3 regions of the Paenibacillus sp. FSL M7-0802 genome follow, and region 3 is predicted to be linked to each of the others. Evidence: riboswitches for the same ligand, from Rfam matches in the RefSeq annotation. Region 3 holds a riboswitch; each other region holds the start of a gene.
The links. Region 3 has a riboswitch for glycine ahead of MHB54_RS19415 (alanine/glycine:cation symporter family protein). Riboswitches for the same ligand answer to the same signal wherever they lie in the genome.

Region 1: another riboswitch for glycine. It lies ahead of sdaAB (L-serine ammonia-lyase, iron-sulfur-dependent subunit beta); the one in region 3 lies ahead of MHB54_RS19415 (alanine/glycine:cation symporter family protein).
Region 2: another riboswitch for glycine. It lies ahead of gcvT (glycine cleavage system aminomethyltransferase GcvT); the one in region 3 lies ahead of MHB54_RS19415 (alanine/glycine:cation symporter family protein).

The regions. Positions count from the first base shown of each region.
Region 1 is NZ_JBBOSD010000001.1:2,330,579-2,338,050, forward strand. It holds gene MHB54_RS10895 (DUF6359 domain-containing protein) at 235-1,824, opposite strand; glycine riboswitch at 2,039-2,154, shown strand; gene sdaAB (L-serine ammonia-lyase, iron-sulfur-dependent subunit beta) at 2,364-3,053, shown strand; gene sdaAA (L-serine ammonia-lyase, iron-sulfur-dependent, subunit alpha) at 3,043-3,942, shown strand; gene MHB54_RS10910 (Ig-like domain-containing protein) at 4,013-6,349, opposite strand; gene MHB54_RS10915 (serine hydrolase domain-containing protein) at 6,565-7,472, opposite strand, start outside.
Region 2 is NZ_JBBOSD010000001.1:4,380,699-4,388,170, reverse strand. It holds gene MHB54_RS20215 (BglG family transcription antiterminator) at 1-1,773, opposite strand, end outside; gene MHB54_RS20210 (PTS mannitol transporter subunit IICB) at 1,840-3,318, opposite strand; gene gcvH (glycine cleavage system protein GcvH) at 3,696-4,094, opposite strand; glycine riboswitch at 4,488-4,586, shown strand; gene gcvT (glycine cleavage system aminomethyltransferase GcvT) at 4,764-5,864, shown strand; gene gcvPA (aminomethyl-transferring glycine dehydrogenase subunit GcvPA) at 5,993-7,348, shown strand; gene gcvPB (aminomethyl-transferring glycine dehydrogenase subunit GcvPB) at 7,345-7,472, shown strand, end outside.
Region 3 is NZ_JBBOSD010000001.1:4,206,297-4,213,768, reverse strand. It holds gene MHB54_RS19425 (carbohydrate ABC transporter permease) at 1-421, shown strand, start outside; gene MHB54_RS19420 (iron-containing alcohol dehydrogenase) at 577-1,749, shown strand; gene MHB54_RS19415 (alanine/glycine:cation symporter family protein) at 1,807-3,225, opposite strand; glycine riboswitch at 3,385-3,479, opposite strand; glycine riboswitch at 3,498-3,574, opposite strand; gene MHB54_RS19410 (glycoside hydrolase family 1 protein) at 3,747-5,204, opposite strand; gene MHB54_RS19405 (LacI family DNA-binding transcriptional regulator) at 5,418-6,389, shown strand; gene licT (BglG family transcription antiterminator LicT) at 6,623-7,465, shown strand.

The DNA.
Region 1 (7,472 bases), 1.9 Mb from region 3:
TGTCGGAATAATTTGAATACATCCTATCACCAGTATATGGATATATCAATTAAGATTATGCTATCAACATCATTTAAAAAATCAATGATCCAGCAGTAGCGCGGCCTTTCTGGCACAAAATGTAATGAAATAACCAACCACAGGTTAATTTTCATCACAAAAAAAGTCGCCTGATCCCTCTGCAGGGATCAAACGACTAACTAATACCAGCTCACATTGAGCTTCTGGCGATAATTATGAAGCCGCTCCATAGGAGCCAGACTTGAACGTTCTAGGATCGTACCATTTGTAGCCTGCTGCCGGAGCAGACCAAGGCTCAGCCTGCGGTTCCGTAGAAGCCGCAGGCTCCTCGAATGGCAGAAGCTTCGTGGGTTGATCCAGAGTCAAACCTGCCACATCAGACAATTTCGAATAGTCCTGCTTCCATGCAAGCCATTGGACCGTTTGCACCAGGAAGGTGGAATCATCCACTTCCTTGAAACCATCATATGTCTTCTTCGACTGTCCGTTTTCCTCACGCACATATTTCGGTGTAGCATCTTCTACAGGGGAAGAATCACCGATGAACGCTGCCTTGCCTTGACCTACCTTGGAAATAGCAGCATAAGGTCCTTCCGCACGGCCCCCGCCGTTATAAACTCCCTGGTCTACCGCATTACCCCATTTTTTCGTGCCTGAAGGGATATAAGCAATGCCTTTAGCCTTGGTAGGATCCATAATAGCCAGCGTAGATCCTGCATGCATTGCAATCGAGCGCACACCCTTGGTAATGCCGAAAGATTGATCTGCGGCTACAATGTCGGTAGCATTCACGTCACCGAGCGCATTGTAACGGAAACGAACGCCAAAGTTGGTCGCCAGCCAATCGGAGCTTGTTAATCCTTGCATCGCCGGTGATGCAGCTTCTTCTGCAGTCATGCCCTTGGCCGGATTAGTATAGGCTCCACGACGGTAACCATTCATAACCTCGGAGGAATCCCAACGGTTTTTGTTACGGTCCGCATTATAATGATCGGAGATGAAGAAGACGCTCCCCCCGCTATTCACGTATTGCAGCAGGGCAGCCTGCTCGGATGCCTTAAAGGCAACATTCGCTTCACCAATAATGAACACATCATATTGGCGCAACTTATCATATGTTATAGCCTGCTCTCCATAAGTAAAAGGAATGGGACGATTCAATTGGTCTACCGTAAAGCCTACATTACGCAGTCCATTGGCAAAGTCGGAGAAGGCGCCTTCAATGACCCAATCTGCTGCACCAGCGGTCTGTGCGTGCGTATTATCGAACAGCACCTTTTTGCCTTTTCCATCCGGCAGTGTAGTACCGGGTTGACCCGGGTTGCCAGGTTCGCCTGGTTCCCCCGGCTCGCTTCCGCTCACCAGTTCAACAGCGCTTGGGCTTTTCACTCCACCAAAATTATTGTAGGCGCCGAGTGTACCCGTCACACGAATTTTGCTGCCGATCAGCTCAGGATGGCCTGATAGCCCATATTGCCCTCTGTACGCTGAAGTCAGCTGTACATCCAACAGATTAGACGTATTACGTTCATTTGCCTGATCGGCAATCAGTACGTTAAAATCATTCGCGAACGGGGAAGAAAAGTTAGCCGTTTTCGATCCGGTAGCATGTCCGACGATGTAACCTTCCACCGTCACCGTACCTCCACTGCTTTGGCGCTGAAGTGCTTCGGCTACTGTCAATGCTCCCTCCGCCTTGACCTGACCGAATGGAACGAAGATCCCAATCAGCAGTGATACGATCGCTGCTAGATGCAACATCCCTTTTAAGCGTGAACCTGTGAATCGCAAGCCTTTTACCATACGTCAATATCCCTCCTATGATTTCCATAAATATACTTGTCCTTTATCAGATTAGCCGCCAATCTTCTAATTCCTTCCTGGTTTCATCCATAATTATGTAAATTTTAATCTTTTTTATTGGAAACGCACCTGTTTATGTAAAAATTAAACCTGTGATTGACACCGAGCACGGCATACATTACGCTAAGGAAGACATGTAGAACGGTATACGCGAATGAAGATGACGGGAGAGTCTGTCCAGGGAGCCTACACTCTGGCGGCACCGAAGGAGCAAGACGTCAGCACCCGGCTGACGGATAATCTCTCAGGTCCATGTATCGTCATCTGACGCAACTCTGGAGAGAGCGCAAGCCACCCAAGGGGTAAGGCGGTAAGAACACCGCACGAAACTCTCAGGTAACGAGGACAGAGATAAGGGAAACTTCCTTATCCTGTCCTTTTTTGTGCTCACATTGTGCGTCAGCATTAGGAACCGTTAACCGCGCAAAGACGCGGAAATACCATATAGTATGGTATTAGAACATACAGGGGGCCACACCATGCGTTTCAAAGATGTATTTTCTATTATCGGTCCGGCCATGACCGGACCTTCCAGTTCACACACCGCAGGCGCGGTGCGGCTTGCACGCGTTGCCCGGCACTGGCTCGGGACGCAGCCTGACCGTGCCCGCATGACGCTGTACGGCTCCTTTGCCGACACGTATAAAGGACACGGTACAGACCTGGCGCTCATCGCAGGGCTGCTTAATTACGATACGGACGATCACCGGATTCCGGATGCCGAGCAATGGGCAGAGCAAGCCGGGATGGCCGTGGAATTCGCCGTCAGCGGACTCCCCGCGCCTCATCCGAACACTGTCCGTTTCGAGCTGTGGAAGGGCGAGGATCAGCGCACACTGTTGGGCTCCTCCATCGGCGGCGGCAGCATCCATGTCCAGCAGCTTAACGAATTCCGGGTCAATCTGACCGGGGAGCTGCCTACGCTGGTGCTTCTCCACTCGGATAAGCCCGGTACATTGGGCGCGATAACTTCAGCGCTGGGCGCGGCCCACATTAACATTGCCTATATGCACGTAGATCGCAAAGGCCGGGATGGTGAAGCACTCACCGCCATTGAAACGGACAGTTCTGCTCCAGCTGAACTGATTGCGGAACTGCGTTCTTTACCTCATATGTATGAAATTAAGATGATTAATTTGAAAAAAGGAGCTGAATCCGATGCGGTTTAGCCATCTGCATGAAATCAGCGCTTTATGCGCTGAAGAATCCACCACAATTGGCCGCTTGATGATTCAAGAGCAGGTACAAGAGACGAATACAACGGAGGAAGAAATCTTTCGCCAAATGTCTGATTATTATGAAGTCATGAAGGAAGCCGTTCATCGCGGTCAAACACAAGACACCGTATCCCGCAGTGGATTGACAGGCGGTGACGGCAAGCGCCTAGCCGAGTATCTGCGGTCAGGGGAAACCTGCTCCGGTGATGCCTCCGCGCTCGCCATGGCTTATGCCCTCTCCGTGTCGGAGGTTAATGCATCCATGGGTCGCATTGTCGCCACGCCTACCGCAGGCTCATGTGGGGTTATCCCTGGTGTGTTCATCAGTGCGCAGGAGCGGTTCGGCTGGGATGATGAGCATATGGTGAACGGCCTGTTCGCCGCTGGAGCCATTGGCTACGTGATCGCCAACAACTCCTTCATTTCTGGCGCGGAGGGAGGCTGTCAGGCTGAGATTGGTTCAGCTATCGGGATGGCTGCTGGCGCTATGGTCGAGCTGCGTGGTGGTACGCCTGAACAGGCTGTTCACGCCGTGGGCCTCGCTCTTAAGAACACGCTCGGCCTGATTTGCGATCCCGTCGCCGGACTCGTGGAGATTCCGTGCATCGTGCGCAACGGGCTGGGAGCCGTGACTGCGCTTGCCGCAGCGGATATGGCTTTGGCGGGTGTGCGCAGCGCTATTCCGTCTGACGAAGTCATTGACGTGATGCTTGAAGTCGGCAGTGCGATGCCGTCGAAGCACCGCGAGACCGCCAAAGGCGGCTTGGCCCAGACGCCGACTGGCAAGCGTTTGACTGAATCACTTACACGCAACACACCGACCAAGAAGGATAAGTCATAATTTATAAGCGGTAGCCTCCTTAAAAAAAAGAGCAAGCATGTCGTCCTTGGACGTATGCTTGCTCTCTTTTTTACTGAACGGTTACCTGTATCTTCGTCATTTTACCTGCATATTTCACAGTAATTACTGCTTTGCCCTTGCCCTGTGCCTTAATGTTACCGTCTTTGACGGTCGCAACAACAATTCTGGACGAGGACCAGACAGCCGGTTTGGAAACATCCTTCTCCGACTCATCCTTATACGTGGCTGTAGCCGTAACCTTGGCCAGCTGTCCTGCCTTCAAATTCAAAGCAACTTCGTCTGTTTGCAGATATTTAAGCGTATCAACATCCACGGGTACGCTGATTACCTTCCCGCCAAACTTCGCCTGAATGTTAGCTTTACCGTAGCTAACCGCAGTAACCTGACCCTTTTTAACAGTGGCTACCTTATAATTAGACGTTTTCCATTCAGCTTGGGCCGTAACGTCCTTTTCTTTACCATCACTCGATTTAACCACAATCGCGATGGTTTTTTGATCTCCGGATTTAAGTGACAACGCGATTGCATCCGCTTCAATCTTTTGCGCTACGTCCACTTCTACCGTAAACGTAATGTTTTGCTTGCCATATGAAGCAGTCACCGTTGCCTTACCGCTACCATTCGCTTTGATCAAACCTTCGCTAACTTCAACCACTTTTACATTGCTCGTTGTCCAGGTGGCGTCCTTGGTTACATCTGTTTTTGTACCGCCACTCTTAACTCCTGTTACTTTCAGCTGCTTCGTTTCCTGAGCACCAAGCGCAATTACACGCGAGTCTGTTTCCAGACGGTCTACAAGGCCTACTTGTACGTTAATCGTCAGTTTTTTGCCATTATAGGTCGCTGTAATAACCGCTTTACCAGCGGATTTACCCGTAATCGTTCCTTTGGACACAGAAGCAATATCTTCCGCGCTTGAAGCCCATTCTGCATCCTGTGTTACATCTTCCTTACGCCCATCCGCATAAGTAGCCGTCAAAGTTGCAGTATAGTCCTCATCAATATCAATCGTTGCCGTTTTGGAGGACAGAGACAGATCACCGGGTACATTTACGGATACCGTAGCTGTAACTGTTTTGCCACCATAAGAAGCGGTGATCGTAGCCTCACCTGTTTTATAACCCGTGACTTCTCCCGCACTGACAAAAGCGATATCTTCATTGCTGGACTTCCACTCTGCCTTACTTGTGATATCTTCTTCCGTACCTGTTACATACGTTGCGGTCAGCTTGAGCTTTTTGGATTCCTTGGCATTCAGGCTCAGCTTGTCCTCACTCAAATCCAAATATCTGGAGGTTTCGACATCTGTCTTGATCGAAACAGTCTTATCTCCATACTTAGCGGTCACCGTAGCCGAACCCGCTCCAATGGCCATAATCGTTCCCTTATTCACAGTCGCAATTTTTTCATCGCTTGATGTCCAAGTAGCTTTATCTGTGATATCCGTTACCGTCCCATCCGGATAAACGGCAGAAACTTGTATTTTTTTAGATTCATCCAGACGGAGAAAAATATTGGATTCGCTGGCTTTCAGCTTATTCGTTTGATCGACATCTACCGAAATCGTAGCGGACATCGTGCCATATTTACCTGTAATTGTCGCCTTTCCCGCGCTGTAGCCGGTAATGGTGCCTTTCAGTACATCCGCCACAGCTGCATTGCTGGAGCTCCATTCAGCGGACTCTGTTACGTCCTGTACCGATCCATCCGGGAACGTCGCCGTAAGTTTAACCTTCTCAGTATCCTTCAGCAAAAGAGAAACCTCTGATGAACTGACATCGAGACGTTTAACCTGCTCCACCTGCACAGCAATGGTTACGGTCTGTTGACCATATACGGCCTTAATATTGGCTGTACCTGCTCCCTGAGCGGTAACCAATCCGTTAACTACTGTGGCTACCTTTTGATTATCGGAGGTCCAAGTAGCATCACCCGAAACCTGAGCTGTTGTATTATCACTGTATGTCGCTGTCAAATCAACCTGTCCTGTACCGCTTGAACGCAAGTTCAGGCTTTGTACACTGGATGTCAGCGCCTTAACCTTTTTCGTTACATGTACCTGAACCGATTGCACCTTCTCTTTATAGGTCGCAACCACGGTGGCTTCCCCTTCAGCCTTGGCCGAAACTGTACCGTTATACACAGTAGCAATAGCTGTATTATCACTTTTCCAATCCGTGCTTACGGTTACATTCGAGGTTGTCCCATCGCTAAAAACAGCAGTAGCTGTCAACGCAGCCGTATCTCCCTGCTGCAAAGTTACCTCGTTAGAGGAAAGGACAATCTTGGAAAGCACCGCATCCGCAGCAGATGCAAACCCTGCATATGATGTAAAACTTGAAATCAGGATGACCAACGCCAGAAAACCGGACCATCTATTCTTCAAAATCTAATTCCCTCCCATTCCAAAACTTAAATTAAGGATTTCGCAAAATCCTTACACCTACGTTTTATGTCGTCATATGGAAAAGAATAGTTTAGGCTTCGAAGGAAATTTGGTCCTTATTAACTAGATCATTTCTGATAAAGATTAGACATTACAATTTGTGTAGCTTCAGAGCCATAGTGAAGAGTTTACCCAACAGACCCACAACCTCGCATTTACAAACAGCTATAAGCTGCTGCGCGAACTCTCAAATGATGGTATTCTTCCATATTAGGAGCCAGTTGGTGCATATAAACGACGGAGAATTGTTCGCTTGGATCTATAGAAACCCAAGTGCCTGCTACTCCCGTCCAGCCAAATTCTCCAATAGAACTATTTGCATGCCCAGCCGCTTTATCAATTAACGTGCGCACGCCCAGTCCGTAACCATAACCTGTATGATAAGAATTAGTAAAATCCAATAATTGATCTGTATTCAGATGATTGGTGCGCATTAAATCAATAGTTTTTCTCCCTAATAGCCTCACACCATCTACCATACCTCCATTCGACAGCATTTGTGAAAATGTAAGGTACTCCTTAACTGTCGAATACAGACCTGCGCCCCCACTTTCATATATAGCATCGGGCTGATGATATTCATCCAAGAAACCCTCTATTTTTTCTAGCTCTCCGGCGTCTGTTCGTTGGTAAAAGGAGGCCATTCGCGATTCAATATCTCCACGATATCGGTAACCTGTATTGTTCATTCCAAGCGGATCAAATATTTCATCCTTTAGGAATTGCCCTAATGATTTACCTGAAATCACTTCAATAAGACCTGCAACCAGGTCATGTCCATATCCATATAACCAGCGTGTTCCCGGCTCAAATGAAAGTGGAATCTCAGAAAGCGCTTTAATTTCTGTGCGCAGATCATATTTCCCCTGCTTTTCCTTTAACGTTCTAAGGACCTTTTGCATGGCCCGTCCTGTCTCTGAAGACTCGGAAGCATAGGGAAGACCCACACTCATATTGAATATATGCTTAATTAAAATGGGTTTCTCCGCCTTATCCACATAGGTGTATCCGTTAGGAGCGGTTTTGAATACATGCGCATTACGATATTCGGGAAAATATTCAT
Region 2 (7,472 bases), 170 kb from region 3:
GGTATCAGAGATCACCTGACTACCTTGGCGCTCTCTTTCCATGAGCTGTGCAGCAACCGCAGAAGGCTCTGTAACATTCCCCCGCCCCGCCTCCAACATGCATATAGCCTCTACGGTCGCCGCCATATCCATCCCCTGATTTTCCAGCGGATACACTTGAAATTGCTGTACAATGTGTACAATTTCCTCAAGACTTTTCCGCAGACCGGTAAGCCACTCTATATCCTGACCAGGCTGAACAGCCTGTTCCTGCTGATGGTCATTGGGATGATTGAGTGTAATATGCTGGATGAATTGACGCAGGCGATCACTCTCCTCCTGCGTCAGCAACGGGCTGATCTTAAGATACCGATCCGGTTCAAGCGGTAGCTCTACTGTCGAAATGATCAGATCATAATCCTCCTTGGGAATCCGCGCCGCCTCGTACCATGAAGCCCTATCCACAATTTTGATCTGTGGGAGCTCTTTGGCGAGCCTTGTTGCCAAAAGTCTGGATGATCCAATACCGCTCGTGCAGACTACGATGGCCCGCACCTCCCGCCGCAATTGTCGTAGCCGCTCCAGCGAAGCGCCAAAATGCATGACGAGAAATCCGATCTCTTCATCTGGTACTTTCATTTCTGTCATGTCCGCCGCAGCCTTTTTCACTGAGTCGAATAAGCTGCTGTAATCCTTGCGGATTTGCTGAAGGAGGGGGTTACGAATCGACCTGCCTTCCTTCAAACGTTTGAACACCGGGGCCATATGGGCAATCAGTCCTTCACGCAGAACACGGTCCTCTTCCAATGGCGTGCCTGTCTCTTCCTCCACACGACGAATCAACTCATGAACCGACTCCAACAGTACGAGATCATCCAACGGCAGTAGTCGGGTAGAGTGATCCTCGGCATCACGAAATAGCAGCCTGAGATAAGATCGTTCCGGCTCTGGAAATTCAATATCCAGCGCCTCTGACAACTCCGTGCATATGCGTTCCACCATAGCTGTTCGAAGCATGATATTTTCATCTGAATCTGTTTTTAAATATGAGAGAAGAGGATCCATAACATACCCGAGTCGCAGACGTACCAGCGAAACGCAAATTTGAATCAGCAGCTCCATGTATTTGCTTTCCACCATGTTTTCCAACCATTTTTCATGGGGCTGCCAGAGGGCCTTTTCCACAATCAGCAGGTTATCTCTGCCAATCATCTCCAGCAACTTGTCGGCGACACGGGTTACAGAACGAAGTTCTTCCCGGGCTGAAAACAGATCGGATTCATCCAAATATTCGAGAGCCAGCTCGGAAATCGCCCGTCTTTTGTCTGTCTCCCGCCCTGTAATCTCGACCCCGTACCCCCGTCTGCGCACAAGCATGAGTCCCCGTTCCCCAATCCAGCCTTGCAATTCGTCCAGATCATGACTGACCGTAGTTACCGTGACTTTCAAGTCCGAAGCCAGCGCCAGCAGCTTGATCGGCTCCCGTGTATCCAGCAGCATGCAGAGAACCACGATCTTTCTCTCCTCAGCCGAATATTCGTCTGACTTCGTATGCAGCAATTGCCTTCGCAGGCATACAAGCTGAGCTGGGTCAGCATCTATACAGATACCAATCCCTGACTTTTTCTCCAGCTTCACCTCATGAGCAGCCAGCCAATGCTCGACTGCGCCCAGTTCCCGATGAACCGTCCTTGTGCTGACATTGATCTTCGTGGCAATTTCCCCGGCTGTAACCTCTTTGGACTGCTCCAGAAGATATTCCACGATGTCACGTTGTCGTTTCGTAATATTCATAAGCGCATACCGTTCCTTCCCAAGCTCATCCCTCCAGCAGGAGACGTACACTGCATACGACGGGGATTAAGAATCGGATTTCAGACGTTCAACCAGCGCTTCGTATTCAGGGCTCTTCAGAAAATTGTCAATGGAAATGTGCTCAGCATTCGGGGCTACTGTTTTAGCCCGGTCTGTCAACGTTTTTTGCGTAATGACAATATCCGCATCCTGTGGAATTTCACTGATTGCCGTATTCGTAACTGTTACGCCTACACCCGCCTGCTTCATTTTTTTGCGTAAAATCGAGGCGCCCATAGCGCTTGAACCCATACCTGCATCACAGGAAAAGACGATCTTGTTCACTTCGGATTTATCCTTGAGCGTTCGATCTGCGGCAATCTCAGCAGCACGTTCAGATTCGTGATTATCTTCCATTACAGTGGCGTTAGCACTTGCACTCTTGCTTTGATTTTTCATATCTTTCAGGCGGGATGCAGCTTCCTCCAGCCCCTCTTCTTTTTGCTTACTAGTCTTGAGTAACACTGCGGCAACAGCAAAGGATACGACCGCAGCAGCGATCACCCCGCTCAGCATTGGCAAATATCCGCCTTTTGGCGTCATTAGAAAATAGGCGATGATGCTGCCCGGTGAAGGAGCAGCAACCAGTCCGGCACCTGTCAACATAAAACAGAAGGTTCCCACAACGCCCCCAGCTATAGCAGCAAGAATCAAAATCGGCTTCATCAAAATATAAGGGAAATAAATTTCATGAATCCCGCCGAAAAAATGAATGATGACCGCTCCAGGAGCCGATGACTTCGCAGAGCCTTTGCCGAACAGGCAGTAGGCTAGCAAAATACCGAGCCCCGGCCCAGGGTTGGATTCCAGCATAAACAGTACGGATTTTCCTGTTCTTGCAGCTTCCTCTAACGCAATCGGACTCAATACTCCGTGATTCAGCGCGTTGTTTAAAAATAATACTTTTCCGGGCTCAATAATGAGGTTGACAAGCGGCAATAGCCCTGCGTTCACGAGGAACTGTACCCCTGCCGACAACACTTGACTGATCATTTGTACAATCGGACCAATCGCCACATGGGCAAGCAGCGCTAGAATGGCACCGATAATTCCGGCCGAAAAGTTATTGACCAGCATTTCAAAGCCTGATCTGACTTTGCCTTCAATGGCCTTGTCGAACTTCTTCAATATCCACGCAGCCAGCGGACCAGCTACCATCGCGCCCAGGAACATCGGGATATCGGCTCCCACTATGACACCCATCGTCATAATGGCACCAATCACACCTCCACGCTGTCCGTGAATCATCGTGCCCCCTGTATAACCGATCAGTAACGGCAACAAATAATTTTTCATCGGGTCAACCAATTGTGCAAAACCTTCATTCGGGAACCATCCGGTCGGAATAAAGAGTGCCGTAATCAGCCCCCACGCAATAAATGCTCCCATATTGGGCATAACCATACCGCTAAGAAAACGGCCAAAACGCTGTACGGCGACACGAGTGCCTCCTTTTGAACTTGGCTTTGCGTCCAATGTACTCATATTCAAATCCTCCTTGTAGGTAAGCATCACTACCTTTTCTTAAAATTCATACTAAATGACAGCGCTATCTTCATCAACGAAATGAAAACGTACTTTCGTCATGAACGTTGATGACAACATTTAAATTTAAATTATCCGGGAAGGTATTATACCTGCATAATTCTTCTTAATATGACCTGTAGCTATAGAAATTAGTCGAAAAACCGTGCTGGATTATGTATGATTCTTATATGGGGACAACCCTCTAAATCAGAATAAAACACGTAATTACGTTTGCAAAAAGACAAAAAAATAGCCGCTACGTCAAATCATAGCGACTATTTTATACAAAAATCGAGCAGACAAATAACCCTCTTACTCCATACTACAATGCTCCATTATTGCTCATCGGAAATCAACTGCTCATACTGATCCGCAGACAGTAGCTTGCCCAAGGCTTCCTCCACATCTTTATCCATCTCTACTTCGATCATCCAACCTTTTTCATAGGGAGATTCATTCACTAGCTCAGGTGTACTTTCCAGCGTTTCATTCACTTTTAGTATGGTTCCCGTCACCGGAGCAAAAAGGTCGGATACTGTCTTCACCGATTCAATCGTACCGATCTCCGCTCCCTGCTCAATCGTTGCTCCCGCCTCAGGTAATTCTACAAAAACAATATCACCCAGTTGATGCTGTGCAAAGTCTGTAATACCAATTCGTACCGTTCCATTCTCTGTCCGCTGAACCCACTCATGTTCGTCTGTATACCAAAGTTGCTGCTTTACTTCACCCATTCTGTTCCCCTCACTTCCATATGAATAAAATCGCTTTTGCTCACTGTACTAGACAGGTTAAGATTATGACAACAAGAACACTCATGTCAATAATACTAACAAAAATACTTCATATCACCTCATATAGCGTACTATATAAAAATATGATAGCTTATAACAAACGCTTACATATCCTTATTTATATATTAAATGTTTTTTCTATTGTTTTTGATGACATTTTTATTGACATTTTGAATGAATTTGCGTATTAATGGGTTATAGCAAATGCTTTGGGAAACACCCCGACAACTGCAAACGCGGATGAACGCGGAGGGAGAGACTGCCAAAAAGATTCGCATAGCTGTTGCCGCTTGTGAGACATAAGTGCACGCGAATCGGATCAAGTTGTTATCTGCAAAGCCAGGTAATATACCGTTGATCCCGAAGGTAGCGCCGAAGGAGTAAACCTGCATTGCAGGTGAATCTCTCAGGCAAAAGGACCTCTGCCGGACGCATCTCTGGAGAGCATTCGCTATTGGAGCGGATCACCCAAGGGGAAACCCGGTACATACCGGGGTAACTTTCTGGTATCAAGGACAGAGCTGAAAAAAAGAGTGTAGACTGCCGTCTATACGTTTTTTTCGGCCTGTCTTTTTTGTTTAGCCGATCACACCGGATAGGAGTGGAATAATGACTAATTTGCGAAAAACACCGCTATATTCGTCCTACGGGACGCAGTCTGGGGTTCGTTGTATTGACTTTGGCGGCTGGGAGCTCCCGGTTCAGTTTAGCGGCATTCAAAAGGAGCATGAGGCCGTCCGGCAACGTGCGGGTTTATTCGATGTATCGCATATGGGCGAATTTTTGGTTGAAGGCAAAGAAGCCGAAGCTTTTCTGCAAAAGGTGACCACGAATGATGTCAGCCAGTTGGAACCAGGTCAGGCACAATATTCACTCCTGTGTTACCCCGATGGAGGGGTAGTAGACGACCTACTTGTTTACTGCAAAGGACCGGAACGCTACATGCTCGTTGTGAACGCATCCAACATCGATAAGGATTGGGATTGGCTAATGCGCCATATGCCTGCATCCGTTCACATGGAGAATGTGTCTGATGCGATAGCATTGCTAGCGTTGCAAGGACCGGAGGCAGCACGTATTGCCGCAGCCGTGGCAGATACGGACATTACGAATCTGGCATCTTTCCGCTTCCATGAGAATGTGCCATTGTTCGGAGCAAAAGCACTGGTCTCACGAACCGGATATACGGGCGAAGACGGTTTTGAATTTTATATACCTGCTGCGGAAGCACCAGCCGTATGGGAGGGTTTGCTTCGTTCCGGTGAGTCGTATGGGCTGATTCCCGCTGGACTTGGTGCTCGGGATACCCTACGCTTTGAGGCACGGTTGCCGCTATATGGTCAGGAGTTATCTGCCACGATTTCACCACTCGAAGCTGGTCTAGGTTTCTTCGTCAAGCTGAATAAAGGAGATTTTATCGGTAGAGAAGCACTGCAACGTCAGAAAGAACAAGGGATTCCTCGCAAATTGATCGGGCTGGAAATGATTGATCGCGGTATCCCACGCGCCCATTACCCGGTATTCGCAGAAGGACAACACATTGGTGAGGTCACAACGGGGACTCAGTCGCCCACCTTGAAGCGTAATCTGGGCCTCGCCTTGGTGGACAGTCGTTTTAGCGCCCTCTCCACACCGTTGGAGGTTGAGATTCGTGGCAAACGCCTGCGTGCCGAGGTGGTGGCAGCACCCTTTTATAAACGCCCGCGCTGATCTTAAACTCTTTTTATTTCTATAAAGCAAATATGTCAGATATGAACTTCTGGGTTTTTCATCTCACACACTTTTTTATTAGCTAATTTACGATCTAAAATCTTGCTTTTCGAAAGGAGTCAGAACCTATGAAGCAGCATCGTTATCTCCCTATGACTGAACAGGATCAAACCGAAATGCTGCGTGTGGTGGGTGTATCATCTATTGATGATTTATTCAGTGACATTCCAGAGGCCATTCGATATCAAGGGGAACTGCCTCTCTCTTCTCGACTCGATGAGAAAGCCTTAACCCGCCACTTGGCCGAGCTGGCCGGACACAACGCCAATACAGACACACATGCCAGCTTCCTTGGCGCAGGAATTTATGATCATCATATTCCGTCCGTCATCCAGCACATCACTTCACGCTCGGAATTCTATACAGCCTACACCCCCTATCAGCCGGAAGTAAGCCAAGGCGAGCTACAAGCCATTTTCGAGTTTCAGTCGTATATTTGCGAATTGACGGGCATGGCTGTAGCTAATGCCAGCATGTACGACGGAGCGACTGCACTGGCGGAAGCGGGCTCACTGTCCGCCGCAGCTACCCGCCGTAAACAGCTTATCGTATCAAGGTCCGTCCATCCGGAGGCACGTCAGGTATTGGCAGCCTATGCACGCGGATTGGATTTGGACATCGTGGAGATCGGCTGTTCGGACGGCGTAACGGATGCTGATGCGCTAGCGGCAGCCGTATCGGAACAGACCGCGGCTGTTTTGGTCCAAAGCCCCAACTTTTTCGGAGCCGTGGAAAACCTGAAGCCGATGGCTGACCTCATCCATGCGCACAAAGGTCTTTTGGTCGTCAGTGCCAATCCACTAGCACTTGGCTTGCTGGAAACACCCGGCAAACAGGGCGCGGATATTGTGGTAGGAGATGCGCAGCCACTTGGCATCTCCTCTTCTCTCGGCGGTCCGACCTGTGGATACTTTGCCGTTTCTCAGGCCCATATGCGCCGTATCCCCGGCCGTATTGTGGGTCAGACCACAGACCGCAACGGTAAACGCGGCTTCGTGCTGACCTTGCAAGCGCGGGAACAGCATATCCGCCGCGAAAAGGCCACCTCTAACATTTGCTCCAACCAAGCGTTGCTAGCTTTATCTGCATCTGTATACTTGTCTGTCATGGGTAGACAGGGGATCAAGGAAGTAGCCGAGCTAAATTTGCATAAAAGCCGTTATGCTTTAGAGCAATTGCTGAGCTTGAAGGGCGTAACTGCCTCGTTTAACGCACCAACCTTTAATGAGTTTGCCCTTAGACTGCCTGAGGGTACGGATATGAGCAAACTCCAGGCCGAGCTGCTAGCTGCTGGATTTATCGCTGGCTACGATTTGGGCCGGGACTATGAGGAACTTGCTGGTCACATGTTGATTGCCGTGACGGAGCAAAGGACCAAAGAAGAGATTGACCAATTTGTACACACCTTGGGGGGATTGCTATGACACACACCGGACAGGATCAGAAACAAGGGCTGTTGAAGGAACACGATCAAGCGCTCATTTTTGAATTGAGCCGTCCGGGTCGCATCGCCTATTCCCTTCCCGAGTGCGACGTTCCCCGTCGCCC
Region 3 (7,472 bases):
TACGTTCAAAGCGCTTATCATCCCGGGGATGGTAAATGCCTTCGGCATTTTCTGGATTCGTCAATATGCGGAAGAATCCATTCCAAAGGAACTGCTGGATGCGGGCCGGATGGACGGATGCAGCTTTTTTCGACTGTACTTGAATGTAGCACTGCCTATTCTACGTCCTGCGTTCGCTTTTCTCGGCGCATTTACCTTTATAGGAGCCTGGAATGATTATTTATGGCCGCTAATCGTCTTAACGGATGAACGTAAATTCACGCTCCAGATTGCACTGTCACAATTGAACGGGATTTACAATACGGATTATGCGATGGTCATTGCGGGCACCCTGCTGGCTGTACTGCCACTTATTATTTTATTTCTTTTCATTAGCCGCCAGTTTATTTCCGATCTTGCCGCCGGAGCGGTCAAAGATTAGATTTACTTGAATTCCCTTATTCATTTCATGTATAATAGCTAATCGTCATTTCAAATAGCTTACATGATGAAGTTAGGTATCCAACAGGCAATCAGGTTAAGCGATTTACGATTTGAACATGAACTATGAACTATGAACTGAGGGAAACTTACCAGATGAACAAATTCACATATTATAACCCCACCAAATTAATTTTTGGAGACAATCAAATTGAAGAACTCCAGCAGGAACTGCTGAATTACGGCAAAAACATTTTGCTGGTATATGGAGGCGGAAGTGTCAAACGAAATGGTCTATATGACCAGGTATTAAACGCGTTAGAACCGCTACATCTGAACATTCATGAATTGTCCGGCGTAGAACCGAATCCGCGCTTGTCCACCGTTAAGAAGGGTATCGACATTTGCCGAAATGAAAAAATCGACTTCTTACTTGCTGTAGGCGGTGGAAGCGTTATTGATTGCACCAAAGCCATCGCAGCAGGGGCTGAATATGACGGCGATGTGTGGGATATTATCAACAAAAAGCACATGCCGACCGAGGCTCTGCCATTCGGCACCATCCTCACACTCGCCGCCACCGGTTCAGAAATGAATCCGGATTCTGTTATCACCAACTGGGAAACGAACGAAAAATACGTATGGGGCAGCGCGGTGACGCATCCGAAATTCTCGATTCTGGACCCAAAAAACACCTTCTCTGTGCCACGTGATCAGACGGTATATGGCATGGTGGATATGATGAGCCATGTGTTTGAACAATATTTTCACAATGTTAAAAATACACCGTTGCAAGATCGTATGTGCTTTTCCGTGCTGCAAACCGTGATCGAAACTGCACCTAAGCTGCTGGAAGATTTGCACAACTACGAGCATCGTGAAACGATTTTATATGCCGGAACGATTGCCCTTAACGGAACACTACAAATGGGCTACTTCGGGGACTGGGCTTCGCATACGATTGAACATGCATTATCCGCTGTATATGATATTCCTCATGCTGGCGGTCTGGCGATCCTCTTCCCCAACTGGATGAGACATACGGTGGATCAGGATGCTGCACGCATGAAGCGGCTGATGCTCAGCATGTTTGATTTAGATACCACTGGTAAAACGGATAAGGAAATTGCTTTGGAGGGGATTGATCGCCTGAGTGCATTCTGGACAAGTCTCGGTGCCCCTTCCACCCTGGCCGATTACAATATTAATGATGAGCAATTGGAAAATGTCGCAAACATTGCAGCCCGTGAAATGGAATACGGAGGCTTCGGTAATTATAAAAAGCTGAATCAAGAAGATATTTCAGCTATTTTGCACGCATCGTTATAACATTCAAAAGGGAGTGTCCTCAAGCCTGTGATGACTGAGGGCACTCCCTTTTGGAATTTATGAATTAACCGTTTGTCCTTTTTCTTCTACTTGGATAGCTGCCCCTACACTGGCACCTGCAAGAATGCCCTTTTTCTTACTAGAATTCAGAGAATCCATATAAGTTCGGGTTTCTGCGACTACAATTCCTGATAAGCCGAGCAGGGCAATCAGGTTCGGGAAAGCCATCATTGCGTTAAAGATATCTGCCAGCAGCCAAATCGCATCCAGTTTAATGAACGCGCCCCCGGCAACCAATAGGATGAACAGATAGCGGTATGGCTTAATCCACTTGACCCCAAGCAAATATTCAACACAGCGTTCCCCGTAATAGTTCCAGCCGAGCATGGTGGTGAACGCGAACATAATCAGAATGATTGTGAGCAGTTCTGCCCCCAGCGGGAATGCGCTGGAAAATGCTTGCTGAGTCATCAGGCCCGCATCGGTAGGCCCGCTCCACACACCACTAACCAGTAGCGTCAACCCGGTCATCACACAAATAACCATCGTATCAATAAACACGCCTGTCATGGAAATTAGCCCTTGCTCCGCAGGCCATTTGGTTTTGGCAGCTGCGGCTGCAATCGGTGCGCTTCCCAATCCGGCCTCATTGGCAAAAATACCTCTGGCTACCCCACTTCGCATCGCCAGCATAATCGTAGCTCCGGCAAATCCGCCCGTTGCAGATGTAGTTGAAAATGCCGAATGGAGCACCAGCGCAATTGCGGCAGGTAGTTGGTCAGCAAACCGAATCAGTACGATGAGACAGATCAGTACGTACAAGCCTGTTTTAAAAGGAACGACCTTCGTCGATACCTTGGCAATGCTTTTGAGTCCTCCAATAGTAACAAGTCCTGTAAGGATAGCAATAATCAGTGCCGTTACAATGGGCGGAACGCCAAAACTGTTTTCGGTCGAAGATACAATCGCTTTGACCTGCGGAAACGTTCCAATCCCGAACAACGCTACCAGCATGCCCGAAAAAGCAAACAGCATCGCCAGCGGTTTAAAACGGCGTCCCAGACCTTTCTCAATATAATACATCGGGCCGCCGGAAAATTGCCCATTCCGATCCTTCACCCGGTATTTTACCGCAAGTACACCTTCCGCATATTTCGTCGCCATCCCAAAAAAGGCTGCAACGACCATCCAGAACAAGGCACCCGGCCCGCCCAGCTTAATGGCTGTCGCTACGCCGACAATACTTCCTGTGCCAACTGTAGCCGCCAACGCTGTACTCAAAGCCGCAAAACTACTTACATCCCCGCTACCTTCATTCGGGGCCTTACCGATCAGCTTGATCGCCAGGGGCAGGCGGAATACCTGCAGCATCTTCAAACGTATGGTCAGCCACAACCCCGTTCCCATGACAAGAATGATGAGAGGCGCCCCCCATATCCAACTGCTAATCGCTTCTAACACATGTACCAAATTCATTTCAACCCGCTCCTCCAGCATATTAGAAAACAAAAAAGAGTCAAATCCGCTGATTCGACTCCTGGAGAGGTTAAAGGCACGAAAAAATACAACCATCTTGCGCAGGTTTCTGCCTCTAATAGCTTATAAAAAAGCCTAGGGCATTCCCTGTCACAGGTTATTCGCGTCTCTGTCCTTTTGCCTGAGAGTTTAAGCAGATGTTCTCTGCGGTGCACCTTCGGCGCCCAATTAAGGGTCTCTCCAGAGTTCTGTCCGTTTACGGTCCCCGCTTGTTGCTGTAATCAGCCTAAGCACCTGAGAGTTTTGCCCCTTCGGTCGGAACTTTCGTTCCATCTCCCGCAAACATCAACCAGACATATGAAATTTTTATTTATTATACAGAAAACTTTCAGCTTATTACAAGTGAAAAGTTTGTGAAGCCCTCTGAAATAAATATTATTATTATGTCTATCAAAAAAGCGGGTACAGCAGATTGCATCCTTAGGATGTCCTCTGCTATACCCGCCCGAGAAAATTTGGAATTACAATTCTTCACCATTGGTTGCTATCACATTTTTATACCAGTTAAATGAGTCCTTTTTGGAGCGTTTGAGCGTTCCGTTACCGTCATCATCCAGATCGACGTAAATAAATCCGTAGCGCTTGGACATTTCGGAAGTAGACATGCTCACAAGGTCGATAGGACCCCAGCTGGTGTAACCAATCAGATCAACACCGTCGGCAATCGCTTCCTTCATCTGAACAATATGCTGACGCAAGTAATCAATACGATATGTGTCATGCACAGAACCGTCTTCTTCCACCTTATCATACGCACCCAAACCATTTTCCACGATGAACAGCGGCTTTTGGTAGCGGTCATAAAACGTGTTCAGCGTAACACGCAGGCCGATCGGATCGATCTGCCATCCCCAGTCAGAGGACTGTAAATATGGATTTTTCACGCCGCCAATCAGGTTTCCTGCTGCTTTCTCGCCTTCTGGACCTGCAGATACGGTCAAGGTCATGTAGTAGCTGAATGAGATATAATCGACCGTGTTATTTTTTAAAATTTCGGCATCGCCTGGTTCTGTGTGTATAACAACATTATTTTCTTCAAAATAACGATTCATGTAGTTGGAATATTCCCCACGGGCATGCACATCCGTAAAGAACAGGTTCATCTGATTTTCATGCTGGGCTTTCAGTATATCCTCTGGGTTACACGTATGTGGGTAGCTTTCCAAACGAGCCAGCATACAGCCGATTTGAGAGCCCGGGATGATCTCATGTCCTCGTTTTGTCGCCAGTGCACTAGCTACAAATTGATGATGCAGTGCTTGGTATATCGCTTGCTGCTTGTTTTCTACGCGGTCAATGACCACCCCGCCACCAGTAAACGGACTCATGGTCATTACATTGATTTCATTAAAGGTCAGCCAGTATTTTACTTTATCCTTATAACGCGTGAACACAGTTTCGGCATAATTTACGTAGTGCTGTATAACTTCACGACCCAGCCAGCCATTATACTTCTGAGTCAAACCCAGCGGTGTCTCATAATGTGACAATGTTACCAGCGGTTCAATACCATATTTGCGCAGCTCATCAAATACATTGTCGTAGAATTGCAGTCCCGCTTCATTCGGCTCGGCATCATAGCCATTTGGGAAAATCCGCGACCAGTTGATGGACATACGAAATACCTTAAAGCCCATTTCCGCGAACAATGCAATATCTTCTTTGTAGTGGTGGAAGAAGTCCACACCTTCACGTTTTGGAAAACGGGCATTGACTTTGCCTGCCAAAATGTCTTCGAGTCGCTCGGACGAAATCTCCATAGCATGATCGTTCTTGCGCTCTGCTTTGGGTACATAGGCAACCATGTCCGCACTGGACAATCCTTTTCCATCTACGTCAAAAGCACCTTCCAATTGGTTGGCTGCGGTTGCCCCGCCCCACAAGAAGTTTTTCGGAAATCCTTTTAGCGTCTTCGTCATGGTATAAAAACCTCTTTCCGTATTTAAGATTTTTACTTTGGTCAAGTAATCCCATCAAGTGCTGCAAATGTGAATCAATACCTAACGGTAACCGTTCTTCCTTTGAAAAGGATTGACAGATGCTTTAAAATAGACGTAATGCCTTCATAAGCATCCTAATCGTTGTAACGCGTTTCATGTCAAGTATTTTTTTCTTATGTGAGGAGAAGCATCATGTCGAATCTTGATCAAATTGCAAAACTGGCGGGCTTTTCCAAAGCTACGGTATCCAGAGTATTAAATCAGTCACCCCATGTCAGTCACGAAACAAGAACTAAGATTTTGAAAATCATGCAGGAATTGGATTATGTTCCTAATCGGAATGCCATTTCTCTATCCAAGGGTCAGACGCTTCAGATCGGTATCATTACTTCAACTATTAATGAAATTGTTCTCGCTTTTCTGGACAGCTTTGTGGAAGTAGCCGGCCAGTATGAATTCCAAACCATTATTTATACTTCGGGAGAAGACAAAAAGAAAGAGCTTCAAGCCTTTGAGGATTTAAAAAGAAAAAGAGTCGATGCGCTGGTCATCATTTCCTGCGTGAATGACACTGATTTTTTGAGTACCTATTGCAAATATGGCCCGATCGTTTCGTGGCAACGAATGGAGCATACCGATATTCGCTCCGTCGCTATGGATCAGTATGAAGGATATATGTTAGCGCTAAAACATTTGATACAAAAAGGCTATACTCGTATAGCCAATGCTTTTGGTCGTCCGAGCAGCATCAATACCCATAGCAGACAACGAGCCTACGAACAGATCATGAGTGAGCACAATCTGCCAGTGTTGCAACACTGGAATCACTCTTCTATTTATAATATCCGTGATGGCGAACAGGTCGTACGGGATTTGTTACAGCGTCGGGAAGAATTCCCAGAGGCTATTTTATGTGCTAACGATTATGTAGCAGTGGGCATTCTCTGCGAAGCACGCAGACAACGGCTGAACGTACCGGAAGATCTGGCGATTGTCGGATTCGATAACACGGAGCTGGCGCATACGATGGGGATTACAACGATTCAAAATCCCATCATGGCTCAAGCACAAAATGCTTTTTTCATGCTTTCCCCTCAGCTGATTGGACGCCAAATGGAGCTTCATTCGCTAGAGTACTGCCTCATTGAACGTACGACCACGTAAGGTAACGATTTAGTTGCAAATTAGGCAAAAGGGCCTTGATATGAAATATTTTTTGTCGAATCAGAATAAAATATGTTGAAATCGCTTTTTTTTGTGCTACAATAGCACTATATCGAAGGATTGTGACCGGTGATGCGGGCAATGCCTGAGTTCAATTGAGTGCTATTGCTAACAATAGTGTTGAATTGTGCTTAGGCATTTTTTATTGGTAAAGGATGGGAGGGGGAACTTCAATGATTATTGAGAAGGTGCTCAATAACAACGTCCTATTGACTAAAAACGATAAAGGCAAAGAGGTCATCGTGATGGGAAGAGGTATTTCCTTCAAAAAGGTGGCTGGCGATCAAGTCGATGATGATAAAATAGATAAGATTTTCATGTTAAATGAAAACGAGTTCACGGCTAAACTAACTGAGCTGCTGAACGATATTCCAGTGTCTCATCTGGAGGTCGTGAGTGAAATCGTAAAGCATGCAACGGAAGTACTGGATACGGAGTTAAGCGATAATATTTATTTAACGTTGACCGACCATATTCATTTTGCCATACAACGGCAAGAAAAAGGACTGGCACTCCAAAACGCGATGCTGTATGAAATTAAACGCTTCTACAAAAAAGAATTTGCAGTTGGACTGGATGCTCTTCAAAAAATTGAAAATACGCTCGGAGTAAAATTGGGCGAAGATGAAGCAGGATTTATTGCATTGCATATGGTGAATGCACGGATCGACGGTAACGAAATGAAATCTACACTGAAAATGACTGAGATTGTCCAACATATATTGAACATTATTACGTATCATTACGGAATTGTGCTGGATGAGTCTTCTTTTAGCTATTCGAGATTTTTGACACATTTGCAATATTTTGCGATGCGAGTGATTCGCAAAGAAGTCATTCACAGTGGTGAAGAATTTTTGTACAACCAGGTGAAGCAGACGTATACCGAAGCTTTTGCTTGTGCCCAAAAGATTAATGAGTATCTGGAAAAAACATACGATCAATATTTAAGCAAGGATGAATACGTATATCTAACTATCCATATTCATCGGGTAACTGAGCGTAATAACATATAAGATTAAC